DNA from 2 places in the Micromonospora sp. NPDC048909 genome. Region 2 is predicted to be linked to the other one. Evidence: riboswitches for the same ligand, from Rfam matches in the RefSeq annotation. Region 2 holds a riboswitch; the other holds the start of a gene.
The links. Region 2 has a riboswitch for thiamine pyrophosphate ahead of AB0C04_RS06575 (ECF transporter S component). Riboswitches for the same ligand answer to the same signal wherever they lie in the genome.
Positions count from the first base shown of each region.

Region 1: another riboswitch for thiamine pyrophosphate. It lies ahead of thiE (thiamine phosphate synthase); the one in region 2 lies ahead of AB0C04_RS06575 (ECF transporter S component).

Region 1 is NZ_JBEZFU010000003.1:43,479-51,080, reverse strand. Features, by position in the region: gene thiC (phosphomethylpyrimidine synthase ThiC) at 1-1,479, opposite strand, end outside; gene thiD (bifunctional hydroxymethylpyrimidine kinase/phosphomethylpyrimidine kinase) at 1,497-2,282, opposite strand; gene AB0C04_RS09555 (thiamine phosphate synthase) at 2,279-2,923, opposite strand; gene AB0C04_RS09550 (thiazole synthase) at 3,013-3,792, opposite strand; gene thiS (sulfur carrier protein ThiS) at 3,789-3,989, opposite strand; gene thiO (glycine oxidase ThiO) at 3,980-5,146, opposite strand; gene thiE (thiamine phosphate synthase) at 5,140-5,766, opposite strand; TPP riboswitch at 5,761-5,870, opposite strand; gene AB0C04_RS09530 (ThuA domain-containing protein) at 6,152-7,602, shown strand, end outside.
Region 2 is NZ_JBEZFU010000002.1:72,797-80,398, forward strand. Features, by position in the region: gene AB0C04_RS06545 (pirin family protein) at 1-614, shown strand, start outside; gene gndA (NADP-dependent phosphogluconate dehydrogenase) at 652-2,094, opposite strand; gene AB0C04_RS06555 (thiamine-binding protein) at 2,321-2,617, opposite strand; gene AB0C04_RS06560 (hypothetical protein) at 2,921-3,175, shown strand; gene AB0C04_RS06565 (energy-coupling factor transporter transmembrane component T) at 3,343-4,143, opposite strand; gene AB0C04_RS06570 (ABC transporter ATP-binding protein) at 4,140-5,558, opposite strand; gene AB0C04_RS06575 (ECF transporter S component) at 5,693-6,277, opposite strand; TPP riboswitch at 6,353-6,459, opposite strand; gene AB0C04_RS06580 (alpha/beta hydrolase) at 6,533-7,363, shown strand; gene AB0C04_RS06585 (SIS domain-containing protein) at 7,398-7,602, shown strand, end outside.

The DNA.
Region 1 (7,602 bases), on a different contig from region 2:
TTTCGGGCCGCACATCGAGCAGAAATGCGCGGTCTTGGCCGGCTCGGCGGGCAGCGTCGCGTCGTGGTACGCCCGTGCGGTCTCCGGATCCAGCGCGAGGTTGAACTGGTCCTCCCAGCGGAACTCGAACCGGGCCTTGGAGAGCGCGTCGTCCCAGGCCTGCGCGCCCGGGTGGCCCTTGGCCAGGTCTGCCGCGTGCGCCGCGATCTTGTACGCGATCACGCCGGCCTTCACGTCGTCCCGGTCGGGCAGCCCGAGGTGCTCCTTCGGCGTGACGTAGCAGAGCATCGCGGTGCCGAACATCCCGATCATCGCCGCGCCGATCGCCGAGGTGATGTGGTCGTACGCGGGCGCGATGTCGGTGGTCAGCGGGCCGAGCGTGTAGAAGGGCGCCTCGTGGCACCACTCCTGCTGCAGGTCCACGTTCTCCTTGATCTTGTGCATCGGCACGTGCCCGGGGCCCTCGATCATCACCTGCACGTCGTGCTCCCAGGCGACCTTGGTCAGCTCGCCGAGGGTACGCAGCTCGGCGAACTGCGCCTCGTCGTTGGCGTCCGCGATGGACCCCGGACGCAGCCCGTCGCCGAGGGAGAAGGTCACGTCGTACCTGGCGAGCAGCGCACACAACTCGGCGAAGTTGGTGTAGAGGAAGTTCTCCTCGTGGTGCGCCAGGCACCAGGCCGCCATGATCGATCCACCTCGGGAGACGATCCCGGTCACCCGGTCGACGGCCATCGGCACGTACGGCAGCAGCACCCCGGCGTGCACGGTCATGTAGTCGACGCCCTGCTCGGCCTGCTCGACGACGGTCTCGGCGAACACCTCCCAGCTCAGCTTCACCGGGTCGCCGCCGACCTTCTCCAGCGCCTGGTAGATCGGCACCGTGCCGATCGGCACCGGCGAGTTCCGGACGATCGCCTCGCGGGTCTCGTGGATCCGCTTGCCGGTGGAGAGGTCCATCACCGTGTCCGCGCCCCACCGGGTCGCCCAGGTCAGCTTCTCCACCTCCTCGGCGACGGACGAGCTGACCGCCGAGGTGCCGATGTTGGCGTTCACCTTCACCAGGAACGCCTTGCCGATGATCGCCGGCTCACACTCCGGGTGGTTGACGTTGAGCGGCAGCACCGCCCGGCCGGCCGCGATCTCGTCCCGGACGAACTCCGGTGCGACGCCCTCCCGGATCGCCACGAACTCCATCTCCGGCGTGACGATCCCGGCCCGGGCGTAGCCGAGCTGCGTCGGACGCCGCCCGTCGACCCCGGCCAGCGGGGTGCCCGCACCGCGTACCGGAGCGACATCGCCGCGGGCCGCGATCCAGGGCCCGCGCAGCGGTGGCAGCCCCACCTCCGGGTCGGAGCCCGGCCCCGAGGTGTCGTAGAGCCGCAGCGGCGGGTTGTCCCCGGTCAGCGCCACCTCGGCGAACGGCACCCGGAGATCCGGTCGGGACCCCTCCACGTACACCTTGCGTCGTGCCTGCATGACAGCCTCCCTGGTGATCAAGCGGTCCAGCCGAAGTGGTCCAACGGACCCCGCCCGGCGCCCAGCTCCCAGCCCCGCGCGCCGGTCAGCGCGCGGTGCACGTACTCCTTGGCGGCACCGACCGCCGCCGGCACCGGATCCCCCAGCGCCAGCCGGACGGCGATCGCCGCCGAGAACGAGCAGCCGGTGCCGTGGGTGTGCCGGGTGTCCACCCGGGGCGCCCGCAGCAGCGTGGTGATCCCGCCGCCGTGCAGCACGTCCACCGCCTCGCCGCCGGAGAGGTCGCCGCCGGTGACCACCACGTGCTCCGGGCCCCCGGCGGCCAGCGCCTCCGCCGCGGCGACCATCCCGGCCAGGTCGTCGACCGGTCGTCCGGTGATCGCCGCGGCCTCCGCGCAGTTCGGCGTCGCCACCCGGGCGTACGGGAGCAGCCGCTCGACCGCGGCGACCACGCCGAGCCGGTGCCCGCTCGTGGCGACCAGCACCGGGTCGACGACGAGGTGCGGCAACCGACCGTCGCGGGCCGCGTCGGCCACCACGGCGGCGACGGCCGGGCTGCCGAGCATGCCGGTCTTCGCCGCCCGCACGCCGAAATCGGCCAGCACGCTGTCGAGCTGCTCGGCGACGGTGCGCGGCGGCAGCGGCAGCACCGCGTCGACGCCCCTGGTGTTCTGCGCGGTGACCGCGGTGAGCACGCTCGTCCCGTACGCGCCGAGGGCGGCGAAGACCTTCAGGTCGGCCTGGATGCCGGCGCCTCCGCCGGAGTCGGAGCCGGCGATGGTGAGCACGGCCGGTGGGGTCATCGTCGCCCTCCCGTGGTCGGTGTCGAGGGCTGCGGCCCGCTTCGCGGCACCGGGGTGACCGCCTCGTCGAAGGCTCCCGTCAACGTGGCGGCTGCCTTCGCGGGTTCGTCGACTCGCATGATCGCGCCGAGGACCGCTACTCCGGCGGCACCTGCCTTGACGCTCGCGTGCACCTGGTTGGGGGTCTCAAAGCCGCCGAGAGCGAGGACGGGTACCGGGCTTCGCCGGATCAGCGCGGCCAGCCCGTCCGGGAGCAGAGGTGGGCCGTAGCCGGGCTTGGTCCTGCTGGGATGCACGGGCGAGAGGGTGACGTAGTCCTCGGTGGAGAGACGAGCCAGCTCCGCACTGTCGTGGCAGGAGCGGCCCACCAGGCCGACGCTCGGCGGCGGGTACGGGCCGGCGGCGGGCAGGTGGACGGCGTCGCCGTCGAGCGGATCGGGACCGGCGACGATGAGTGTGCCGCCGACCTCGGCCAGGATCGCCCGCAGCTCGACGGCGAGGGCCGCTCGCTCGGCGCGGGGCAGGTCCTTCTCCCGCAGAACGACCCAGCGCACTCCCCCGCCCACCGCCGCCGCGACCACGCTGACCAACGGCCGCCGCGCCACCCGCCGATCGGTCAGCAGCACGACGCCGGTCGGCACCGCGCCGACCGGGATCTTGGCAGCTCCCGACCCCGCCAGGGGTCCGCTTCTGCCGAGATCCAGAGGGGTAGCGGTGTCGGGCTGCGCGTTCACAGGTCCGGCCGCCCGTCGTCCGGGGTGGACGCGAGGGCGTGGAAGCGGCGGGGGATGCGGCCCGCACCGGCGGCGAGCCGGCCGGCCTCGACGGCGTGCCGCATCGCGGTGGCCATCGCCACCGGGTCGGCGGCCCGGGTGACCGCGCTGGCCAGCAGCACCGCGTCGCAGCCGAGTTCCATTGCCAGCGCCGCGTCGGAGGCGGTCCCGATGCCGGCGTCGAGGATCACCGGCACGCCGACGCCCTGGCGGATCAGCCGGATGTGGTGCGGGTTGCCGATGCCGAGCCCGGAGCCGATCGGCGCGCCGGCCGGCATCACGGCCGCGCAGCCCACGTCGGCCAGTCGCCGGGCCAGCACCGGGTCGTCCGAGGTGTACGGCAGGACGGTGAACCCGTCGGCCACCAGTTCCTCGGCCGCGCGCAGCAGCTCCACCCCGTCCGGGAGGAGCGTCCGCTCGTCGCCGATCACCTCCAGCTTGATCCAGTCGGTGTCGAACGCGTCCCGGGCCAGTCGGGCGACCTTGACCGCCTCGCCGGCCGTGTAGCAGCCGGCGGTGTTCGGCAGCAGCCGTACGCCGCACCGGTCCAGCAGCTCCAGCAGGCCACCGGCGCTGCCGGGCGCGGTGTCCACCCGGCGTAACGCCACGGTGACCAGCTCGGTGCCGGAGGCCCGGATGGCCTGCTCCAGCACGTGCAGGTTCGCCGCGCCGCCGGTGCCCAGGATGAGCCGCGAGGTGAAGGGCACGCCGCCGATCTCGAACGTCACCCCGCTCACCCGCCCTGGGCCGCGCTGAGCACCTCGACCCGGTCGCCGTCGCGCAGCACGGTCGCCGGCCAGCCGGTCCGCGGGACCACCTCGCCGTTCACCGCGACCGCGAGCCCGCGCTGCTGCGGGGTGACCTCGCGGACCAGGTCGGCCACCGTCGCGCCGCCGGGCAGTGTGCGCCCGGCCCCGTTCACCGTCAGTTCCACCGGTCCCCCTTCATCGTCGAATCAGTTGCACCGACGGCGGTCGGGCCCGCGATGGCGAACCGGTCCGGTCGGAAGGGCGCGAGCAGCGGGTCGGGCGCGCCGGTGCTGACCAGGTCGGCGATCAGGTCGGCGGTGACCGGGGTGAGCACGATCCCGTGCCGGTGGTGCCCGGTGGCCGCCAGCACGTCCGGCCGGCCGGGCAACGGGCCGAGGATGGGCGCGTTGTCCGGCGTGGCGGGCCGCAGCCCGGCGACCGTCTCGACCAGGTCGTACTCGGCCAGCTCGGGGAGCAGCTCGACCGCGGCGCGGAGCAGGCGGAGCACCGCACCGGCGGAGACGTCGGTGTCCCGGCGTTCCTCGACCGTCGCCCCGACGACCACCTCGCCGCTGTCCCGGGGCACCAGGTAGACCTGCTCGCCGTCGGCGTACCCCCGGATGACGTGCCGGAAGCCCGGCGCAGCGCCACCCGGCGCGCGGAGCCGGAGCACCTGTCCCTTCACCGGCCGGACCGGCAGCCCGGCCAGCGCGGCGGCGCCGCAGCCGGCCGCCACCACCGTGACGGGCGCGCCCAGCTCGGCCAGCCGGCGCACCGGCGCGGGCACCAGCACCGCACCCGCCCGCTCGGCGGCGGTACGCAGCGCGGGCACCAGCAGCCGCGGGTCGATCTGGTGGTCGGTGGGCGCGAGCGCCCCGCCGCGTACCCGGGTGGCCAGCGCCGGTTCGCGGTCGCGCAGCTCGCTGGGGCGCAGCGGGGTCACCGGCAGGCCGAGCCCCTGCTGGTACGCCCAGAGCCGGCGCGCCTCGGCCAGGTCGTCCCCGGTCAGCCCGACCATCAGGGTTCCCTCGGTCCGGTAGCCGAGCTCGGCGCCGGTCGCCTCGGTCAGCTCGGCGGCGAACGCCGGCCAGCGGGCGGCGGACTCCACCAGCAACCCGGTCAGCTCCCGCTCACCGAAGTACGCCTCGGCGACCGGGGAGAGCATGCCGGCGGCGACCGCCGACGCTCCCGAGCCGGGGGCCGGGTCGTGCACGACCACCCGCAGCCCGCGGGCGGCGCACCGCCAGGCGACCGCCAGCCCGATCGGTCCCGCCCCCACCACCGCCACGTCCGGCCGGACCCGGTCGTCGGATCGCGTCGACGCCGACCGGCCGGTCAGCACGTCAGGGCCCCGAGCAGCTCGGTGGTCGCGCGGGCCGGGTCGGCGGCGGCGGAGACCGCGCCGACCACCGCCACCCCGTACGCTCCGGCGGCCCGCAGCGCCGGCACGCCGGCGGCGGTCACCCCACCGATGGCGATCACCGGCACGTCGACCGCCGCGGCCACCGCCCGCACCCCGGCCGCCCCGATCGGCGGCGGCAGGCCCTCCTTGGTGGCGGTGGGATGGCAGGGGCCGACCCCCAGGTAGCTGGCGCCGGCGGTGACCGCCTCGGCGGCCGTGCCGGGTTCCCGGGCGGTGGCGCCGAGCACGGCGGCCGGGCCGAGCACCCGGCGGGCCGCCCCGACGGGCAGGTCGTCGGCGCCGACGTGCCCGCCGGCGGCGCCCACCGCCAGCGCCACGTGCAGCCGGTCGTTGACCAGGCAGCTCGCCCCGTACGGCGCGCAGAGCGCCAGCACCCGGCGGGCCAGGTCGTACGCCTCGCGGTCGGTGGCGGAGTCCTCGACCCGGACCTGCACCACGAGTTCGGCGCGGGCCGCCGACAGGGCGGCCCGGACCACGGTGAGTGGGTCCCGCCCGGGTCGGGTGTCGGTGATCAGATGCAGTCGCCCAAGGGACAGCACGGCAACACTCCTCCCTGCGCCGGCATTACCCGGATCAGGTTCGACGGTCGGGGGCTGTCAGCCCCCCTCTCAGCCCGGTACACCGGGCTCCCGTGGGTTACTTGCGTGTCACGGTACGACAGAACCGTCGGGCTGCCAAGGCGGGGGTCGGTGGCGGATCCGGCTGGGCGCTTCATGCGGTCCTGTTCGGAATGTCGCCCGCCGTTGCAGAACCGTTACCCGCTGGCATCTTGCCCGACATGCATCCAGCGGAATTAATTTGTTCAGCGATTCGACAAAATGCTGGCGTGGACACCCTGACACGGTGTCCGCACCGGCTCCATCTGGGACGGTCTTCGGCGAGCCGGCCCCCGCGATCCCTGTCCACCGCGACATAGGAGGCGGCGTGTCCCGATCTCGTCGTGCCCGTATACCCCTCACCGCAACCCTGCTCTCGTTCGCTCTGGCCACATCGACCCTGTTCGGCGCGCCCGCGCAGGCGGCACCGGCCGCCGCGCAGATCCCCCCGCGGGACGCGCAGGCCGCGGCCCCCGTCACCCAGGTGCTGCCCAAGGCCGCGCAGGTGGCCGACGACCCCTTCTCCGTCCTGGTCTTCTCCAAGACCGCCGGTTTCCGGCACGACTCGATCCCGACCGGCATCGCCGCCATCCAGCAGCTCGGCGCGGCCAACGGATTCACCGTCGACAGCAGCGAGGACGGCGCCGCGTTCAGCGACGCCAACCTGGCGAAGTACCAGGCGGTGATCTGGCTCTCCACCACCGGCGACGTGCTCGACCCCGAGCAGCAGGCGGCGTTCGAGCGCTACATCCGTGCCGGCGGCGGCTACGTCGGCATCCACGCCGCCTCGGACACCGAGTACAGCTGGTCCTGGTACGGCGACCTGGTCGGCGCCTACTTCGCCAACCACCCGGCGAACCAGCAGGCCACGGTGAAGGTGGAGGACCACGCCCACCCGTCCACGGCCGAGCTGCCGGACCGCTGGTCGCGGTTCGACGAGTGGTACAACTACCAGACCAACCCGCGGCCGGACGTGCACGTGCTGGCCAGCCTGGACGAGAAGAGCTACACCCCGGGCGCCGGCGCGATGGGCGCCGACCACCCGATCGCCTGGTGCCAGGACTTCGACGGCGGCCGGTCCTGGTACACCGGGGGCGGCCACACCCGGGAGTCGTACGCCGAGCCAGAGTTCCTGGGCCACCTGCTCGGCGGCATCCGTACCGCCGCGGGCGCGGCGGACGCCGACTGCGGCGCCTCGAAGACCGCCAGCTTCGAGAAGGTCGCCCTGGACAGCAACACCAGCAACCCGATGGAGCTGGACATCGCGCCCGACGGGCGGGTCTTCTACATCGAGCGCGACGGCCGGGTGCAGATCGTCAAGCCGGACACCGGCAGCACCGTCACCGCCGTCGACCTGGACGTCTTCACCGGCAACGAGGACGGCCTGATCGGCATCCGGCTCGACCCGGACTTCGCCACCAACCACTGGGTCTACCTCTACTACGCCCCGAACGACGGTGTCGCGCGCAACCTGCTGTCCCGGTTCACGGTGACCGGCGACACCATCGACCCGGCCAGCGAGAAGCAGGTGCTGCGGGTCGACACCCAGCGCAACACCTGCTGCCACGCCGGCGGCAGCATGGCCTTCGACGGGGCCGGCAACCTCTACCTGGCCACCGGTGACAACACCAACCCGTTCGAGTCGAACGCGTACACGCCGATCGACGAGCGGCCGGGCCGCCAGGACTACGACGCCCAGCGCACCTCGGGCAACACGAACGACCTGCGCGGCAAGGTGATCCGGATCCACCCGGAGGACGACGGGACGTACACCGTCCC
Region 2 (7,602 bases):
ACGACGACGTGGTCCGGCCCGGCGCCGGCTTCGAGACCCATCCGCACCAGGACATGGAGATCGTCACCTGGGTGCTCCGCGGCTCGCTGGTCCACCAGGACTCGACCGGGCACTCCGGGGTGATCTATCCGGGGCTGGCCCAGCGGATGAGCGCCGGCACCGGCATCCTGCACTCGGAGAAGAACGACTCCTGGCGGCTCGACGGCCGGAACCCGCACACCGACCCGGTGCACTTCGTGCAGATGTGGGTGCTGCCCGACACCGAGGGCGTCGACCCGGGCTACGAGCAGTTGGAGATCGACGACCAGCTGCTCCGCGGCGACCTGGTGCCGGTCGCGTCCGGCATGGAGCGCTACGACGGCGCGTCCGCCATCCGGATCCGAAACCGGTACGCGGCCCTGCACGCCGCCCGCCTCGGCCCGGGCGACGCGGTCACCCTCCCGGACGCGCCCTACCTGCACCTCTACGTGCCCACCGGCGCGGTCACGCTGGAAGGCGTCGGGCCGCTCGGCACCGGCGACGCCGCCCGACTCACCGCCACCGGCGGTCAGCGGGTCAGCGCCACCGAGCCGGCCGAGATCCTGGTCTGGGAGATGCACGCCACCCTCGCCTGACGCCCGCTCGACCGGCAGCCCGGAGGGGTCGGGCTCGTCACGCCTCCACTTCGGAACGGTCGCCGGCCCAGAGGGTGTGGAAGGCGCCCTCCCGGTCGACCCGCTGGTAGGTGTGCGCGCCGAAGTTGTCCCGCAGCCCCTGGATCAGCGCGGCCGGGAGCCGCTCCGCCCGCAGCGCGTCGAAGTAGGACAGCGACGAGGCGAACGCGGGTGTGGGCACCCCGGCCCGGGCCGCGTCGGCCACCACCCGTCGCCAGCTCGGCACGCCCCCGCCGACCGTCTCGGCGAACCACGGCGCCACCAGCAGGGTGGGCAGGTCGGGCTGCTCGTCGTAGGCCTTCCGGATGCGGTCCAGGAAGCGGGCCCGGATGATGCAGCCGCCTCGCCAGATGGTCGCGGTGCCGCCCAGGTCGATGTTCCAGTCGTACTCCTGGCTGCCGGCCCGGATGTGGTCGAAGCCCTGGGCGTACGCGACGATCTTGGAGGCCAGCAGCGCCCGGCGGACGTCCTCGACGAACGTGTCGCGGTCGTCCACCTGCCACTTCGCCCCGGCGTCCGGGAAGGCCCGACGGGCCGCCGCACGCTGGTCGACGTGCCCGGAGAGCGAGCGGGCGAAGGTCGCCTCGGCGATGCCGGTGATCGGGATGCCCAGGTCGAGCGCGCTCTGCACGGTCCACCGACCGGTGCCCTTCTGCTCCGCCCGGTCCTGCACCACGTCGACGAACGGGCGGCCGCTGGCCGCGTCGGCGTGCGCCAGCACGTCCGCGGTGATCTCGATGAGGAAGGACTCCAGCTCGCCGTCGTTCCAGCCCCGGAAGATCTCCGCGATCTCCGCGGGCTCCGCGCCCAGACCAGCCCGGAGCAGGTCGTACGCCTCGGCGATGAGCTGCATGTCGGCGTACTCGATGCCGTTGTGCACCATCTTCACGAAGTGCCCGGCGCCGTCCGGGCCGACGTGCCGGCAGCACGGCACCCCCTGTACCTGCGCGGCGATCTTCTCGAAGATGGGGCCGAGCTTGCGGTACGACTCGGCGGAACCGCCGGGCATGATGCTTGGTCCGAGCAGCGCGCCCTCCTCGCCGCCGGAGACGCCGGTGCCGACGAAGTGCAGCCCGTGCTCGCGCAGCGACTCCTCCCGTCGGCGGGTGTCGGCGAAGTGGGCGTTGCCGCAGTCCACCACGATGTCGCCCGGGTCCAGCAGCGGGACCAGCTCGTCGATCACCGCGTCGGTCGGCGCACCGGCCTTCACCATCACGATCACCGCCCGGGGGCGTTCCAGCGCCCCGACGAAGTCGGCCAGCGACTCGGCCGGCACGAACGTGCCCTCGTCACCGTGCTCGGCGACCAGGCGCCGGGTCCGCTCCGGCGAGCGGTTGTGCACCGCCACCGTGAACCCGTTGCGGGCCAGGTTGCGGGCCAGGTTGCGGCCCATCACCGCCAGCCCGGTCACGCCGATCTGCGCCGTCGCCTGCTCCGCCATGCGTGCCGCCACCTCTCGCTCCTGCTGTCCGCGGCTTCGAACCTATCGCGCTGTCCGGCGACCCGCGCCGACGATCGACCGTCGGTGACGGGACGGGTGCGTTCGGCTGCGGGAGGGCGACCGCGACGGTCCGGCGCCCGGGTTCGGCGAGCTCCCCGCCGGCGCGTCCCGGGCGGCGACCGCGTTCCCGGTGCTGTTCGGTTTCGCCTTCGGCGACGGGCGGCGGTCAGCCCTCGGCCAGTCGGGCCTCGATTCGCGCGACCTTGCCGGTGAGCGCGTCGGTGACCCCGGGTCGGACGTCGGCCTTGAGCACCACGCTCACCCGCGGCGCCCGCGCGGCGACCACGTCGACCGCCCGCTTGACCACCGCCATCACCTCGTCCCACTCGCCCTCGACGGTGGTGAACATGGCGTCGGTCCGGTTGGGCAGGCCGGACTCGCGGACCACCCGGACGGCCTCGGCGACCAGGTCGCCCACCGAGTCGTCGCCGCCGAGCGGGGTGATCGAGAACGCGATCAGCATGTGCCGATCCTGCCAGCAAATCGGATGCGCGTGCGGCCGGGCATGGGTTACCGTCGGCACATGCGTAACTGACGCCCACCTCCGAGCCGGCCCGCCGCCCTGCGTGCGGTCCGTGCGCTCCCGGGCGTCCGCATTCTCCGCCACCGCCGCGTCGGTGGCCGTCGTGGCCGATCCCGGGACGAACCCCGTCCGCCAGGACCGTGGCTGTCGTCAGCCCGGTCCCCGCCCAGCCGAGACCGCGCCGTTCACGCCGCGACCCTGCGTCGCCCGTCCGCCGGCCGGTCCGCCGAGAAGGAGGCCTGGATGCCCACCAAGCGCAACCCGAAGAAGTCCCGTACCCCCCGACCCACGCCCGACGTCGCGGAGCTGACGCCGGCCGACCTCGACGCGGTGGTCGCCCCCGTGGTGCCGCCGCTGCCGCTCGACGCGGCGACCGAGCCGGCGACCCGGCCGGTCCCGCCGAAGGCCGGTCCGCCGGTCGGCCACGGCCGGTCCGGCGCCGGCCGGGGCAGTCAGCGGGCCGGCGCGCCCCGCCGGTACGCCTTCCGGCGCAGCTGATCGGCGGAGGCGGGTCCGCCTCCGCCTCAACCACCGCTGCACCGGCCGGCACCGGGTGCGGTTCGCCACCATCGGTGACGAACCGCACCCGGGCTCGGTGTCACCGGCGCCGCAAGCATGCGACCACGCGACTCCGGCCATGCTTGCGGCGGGGCAGGCGGGCCTGGTCAGCCGATGAGGGGCCGGAAGGTGCCGAGCAGGATGCTGGTGGTGAGGGCGGTGGCGGCCAGCGTCGCGGCGCCGGCCACCAGGAGGGCGTCCGCGGCGGTGAACCGCTGCCGGCGGGCGACCGTGCGCGGGGTGCCCGCGTCGAAGCCCCGGGCGTCCATCGCCACCGCCAGCCGGGTACCCCGCCGGATCGCCCCGACCAGCAGCGCGAACGCGGTCGAGACGAAGAGCCGCAGCTTCGCCACCGGGTTGCGCCCGGCGTCCACGCCGCGCGCCCGGCGGGCCATGCTGATCATCTGCCACTCCTGGCCGAGCAGCGGCACCAGCCGGAACGCCGCCAGGGCCCCGATCGCGAACCGGGCCGGCGCCTTGGCGTTCTGGACCAGCGCGTCGGCCAGGTCGGTCGGGTCGGTGGTGGCGAACACGATCACGCCGGGCAGCGCCACCGCGAACATCCGCAGCACCAGCCCGAGCGCGGTGAGCAGCACGCCCGAGGTGACCACGACCGGGCCGGCCTCGACCAGCACCCGGCCGGAGCGCTCGGCGGCGAAGAGCACCAGCGTGACCACGATGCCGACCGCGCTGACCAGCAGCGGCCACGCGCGCCGGGCCAGCACCCGGTAACGCACGCCGAAGAGCGGCAGCAGCGCCAGTTCGAACGCGATGGCGATCGCCGGCGCGACCGGGTCGAGGGTGGCGACCAGCACGATCGAGAAGACCAGCGCGGCGGCCAGCTTGGCGACCGGGTTGCGCCGCGCCAGCGGCGCCCCGGGCACGGCGACGGGTTCGAGGCCGATCACGACCGCCGGCCCAGCGTGAGTTGCCGGTCGGCGAGCGCCGCGACGAACTCCGGGTCGTGGGTCACGGTGACCACGCCGTGCCCGGCGTCGCGCAAATCGGCGAAGAGGTCGACCAGCTCCAGCCAGGTCCGCCGGTCCTGACCGAAGGTGGGCTCGTCGCAGACCAGCAGGCGGGGCGCGGTGGCCAGGGCGGTCGCGACGCTCAGCCGCCGCGCCTCGCCACCGGAGAGGGTGTACGGGTTGGCGCCGGCGAGCGCGGTCAGCCGCAGCCGGTCCAGCAGCTCGTCCACCGTGGACCGGATCGCCGCCTCGGGCCGGCCGCTGCGGCGCGGGCCGAGAGCCAGCTCGTCGTAGACGGTGCTCGTGACGAACTGGTGCTCCGGGTCCTGAAAGACCGAGCCGATCCGGCCGGCCAGGGCGGGGGCGCGCCAGCGGTGCGGGGGAGTGCCCGCGTCCCGGCCGGCCAGCTCCGGGCTCGCCGTCACCGCGCCGGTGCCCGGCCGGAGCAGCCCGCCGAGCAGCAGCGCCATGGTGGACTTGCCCACCCCGTTCGGGCCGAGCACGGCGAGCGCCTCGCCGGCGCGTACCGCCAGGTCGGTGTCGGCCAGCCGGGGTGGCAGGCCGAGCCGGTCGGCGGTGAGCAGCAGGTCGCCCGGGGTCGAGCCGGCGCGCCGGGGCGGCACGGTCCGGCCGGGTACCCAGACGCCCTCGGCGGCGAGCGCGTCGCCGTGGGCGCCGAAGACCGCCTCCGGGGTGCCGTCGGCGCGCACGCCGCCGCCGGGTTCGAGCACCACCACCCGGTCGACCAGCGGTAGCGCCTCGGCCACCCGGTGCTCGACCAGGATCAGCGTGGTGTCGGCGTCCAGCGCCCCGGCGACCGCGTCGCGGACCAGCGCGGCGCCGGCCGGGTCGAGGTTGGCGGTCGGCTCGTCGAGCAGCAGCAGGCCGGGGCGCAGGGCCAGCACCCCGGCCAGCGCGAGGCGCTGCTGCTCGCCGCCGGAGAGGGCGGCGGTGGGCCGGTCCCGGTCGTACGGGAAGCCGACCCGGCGCAGCGCCTCGTCGACCCGGGGCCAGATCTCCGCGGCCGGTACGCCCCGGTTCTCCAGCCCGAACGCCACGTCGTCGCCGCAGCGGGCCATCACCAGCTGGCTCTCCGGGTCCTGGAAGACGATGCCGACGCGTTCCCGGTCCTTACGCGGGTCCAACCCGTCGATCTCGACGGTGCCCGCCTGCTCGCCGGAGTCCTCCGGCAGCAGCCCGGCGAGCGCGGCCAGCAGCGTGCTCTTGCCGGCCCCGGACGGGCCGAGCAGCAGAACCCGCTCGCCGCCTTCGATCCGTAGGTCCACGTCGCGCACGGCCCAGCGCTTGCGCCCGGCGTGCCGCCACCCGAATCCCCGCAGCTCCACCCGGCCCACCACACCCCCTCCCCGCGCGCCGCTACCGGCCCCGTCATGTTGATCAAGAGGTTTGCGTCAGAAATCGGGCCGCCGTTGACGCAAACCTCTTGATCAACGGGTCCGGGGGTGGGGGAGGGAGGGTGGGGTGGGGGTTAGATGGCGGGGCGTTCGCGGGCGGCGGGGAACCGGTCGAGGACGCCGGTGTCGGCCAGGGCCCGGGTGAGGGCGAGGCTGCCGAACCCGGCGATCACCAGTGAGCTGGCAGCGGTGATCAGGATGTACGGGAGCCGGAAGCTGACCCACGAGGTCGCCGGGTACCAGACGAAGACGTCGTAGATGGCCGCCGCGAGACCGGCCAGCGTGGCGGCCAGCAGCGCGATGGGCGCCTTGAAGGTGCGGTAGCCGAAGGCCGCGAACGCCAGCTCCGCGGCGGCCGCCTCCAGCGGGCCCTGGATGACCAGCGTCCAGCCCCAACTGCTGCCCAGCGCCACCGAGACCAGCGCCGCGACCGTGAGCGTGAAGAAGGCGGCACCGGGCTTCCGGATGATCAGCCCGCCCAGGACGGCGGGAACCAGCCAGACGCCGTAGAGGACCGCCCGGCCGGGCAGCGGAATGGCGTCGGCGGGACCGTTCCAGAGCAGGCCCCAGGCCCAGAAGATGATGCCGAAGGCGATGGCGATCACCGAGGCCACGACGATGTCGACGGTCCGCCAACGGTTCGTGTCGGGTTGTGTCATGCGAGTGCTCCCAGTTCTGTGGAGGAACCAGGAGAAGACGCACGCCGACGTCCGGTGGAACCGGACGGCGGCGCGGCTGGAGGTCGACCGAACTCCCTGCGCTGGCATTACCCAGATCAGGTTCGAGGGTCTGCGGGCGTGTGCCCGCACTCTCAGCGCTGTGCGCTCCCCTGTCGGATGTGAAGTTGTTCCACAGACGCTAGCACCGCGACCGGGGGCCGGGCGACGCCGGCCGGCCTGGGTAGGCTGCTGATCATGCGGATCGACGCCCGAGGATTCACGTTCGACGTCCGCGCCGGTGGACCGGAGGAGGCCCCGCCGGTACTGCTGCTGCACGGCTTCCCGCAGCACGGCGGGGAGTTCGACGACCTGACGCCGGCCCTGCATGCCGCCGGCCTGCGCACGTACGCGCCGGACCAGCGCGGCTACTCGCCCGGCGCCCGCCCGGAGACCGTCGAGGCGTACCGGTTGGCGGAGCTGGTCGCCGACGTGGTGGCGCTGCTCGGCGCGCTGGGCGTCGAGGCGGCGCACCTGGTGGGGCACGACTGGGGCGCGGTCGTCGCCTGGGCCGTGGCCGCCGCCCACCCCGGCCGGATCCGTACTCTCACCGCCGTGTCGGTGCCGCACCCCGCCGCGATGGCGTACGCGCTGGCCCACGACACGCAGCAGAAGGTCCGCTCGTCGTACATGGTGCTGTTCCGGCAGCCCGGCAAGGCGGAGAAGGTGCTGCTCGGGTTGCGGGCGGCGGCGCTGCGTCGGATGCTCGCCGGGGTCGGCGACGAGGACCGGGTGGCGGCGTACGCGGAGCCGATGCGCGCGCCCGGCGCGCTGACCGGGGCGTTGAACTGGTACCGGGCGATGTCCCGGGGTGACCTGGCCGCGGTCGGGCCGGTGACCGTGCCGACCACGTTCGTCTGGAGCGACCGGGACATCGCCATCGGCCGGACCGCCGCCGAGGCGTGCGCGCAGCACGTGTCGGGGGACTACCGCTTCGTCGAGCTGCCCGGGGTGACCCACTGGATTCCGGACGAGGCGCCGGCGGCGCTGGCCGAGGCGATCGTCGCCCGGGTGCGGGGCGTGGCCTGAGCCGCGTCCGGCGGTCAGTAGGAATGGAGGAGACATGACGTTGAGCGCCGACGCCTACCTGGCGGTGGTGACCGAGACGATGAACCGGGTCGCCGCGAGCCAGCGGGAGGCGGTGGGTCGGGCGGCGGACCTGCTCGCCGACGCGGTACGTGCCGACGGGGTGGTGCACGCCTTCGGCGCCGGGCACTCCGAGGCGCTCTCGATGGAGATCGCCGGCCGGGCCGGCGGGCTGGTGCCGA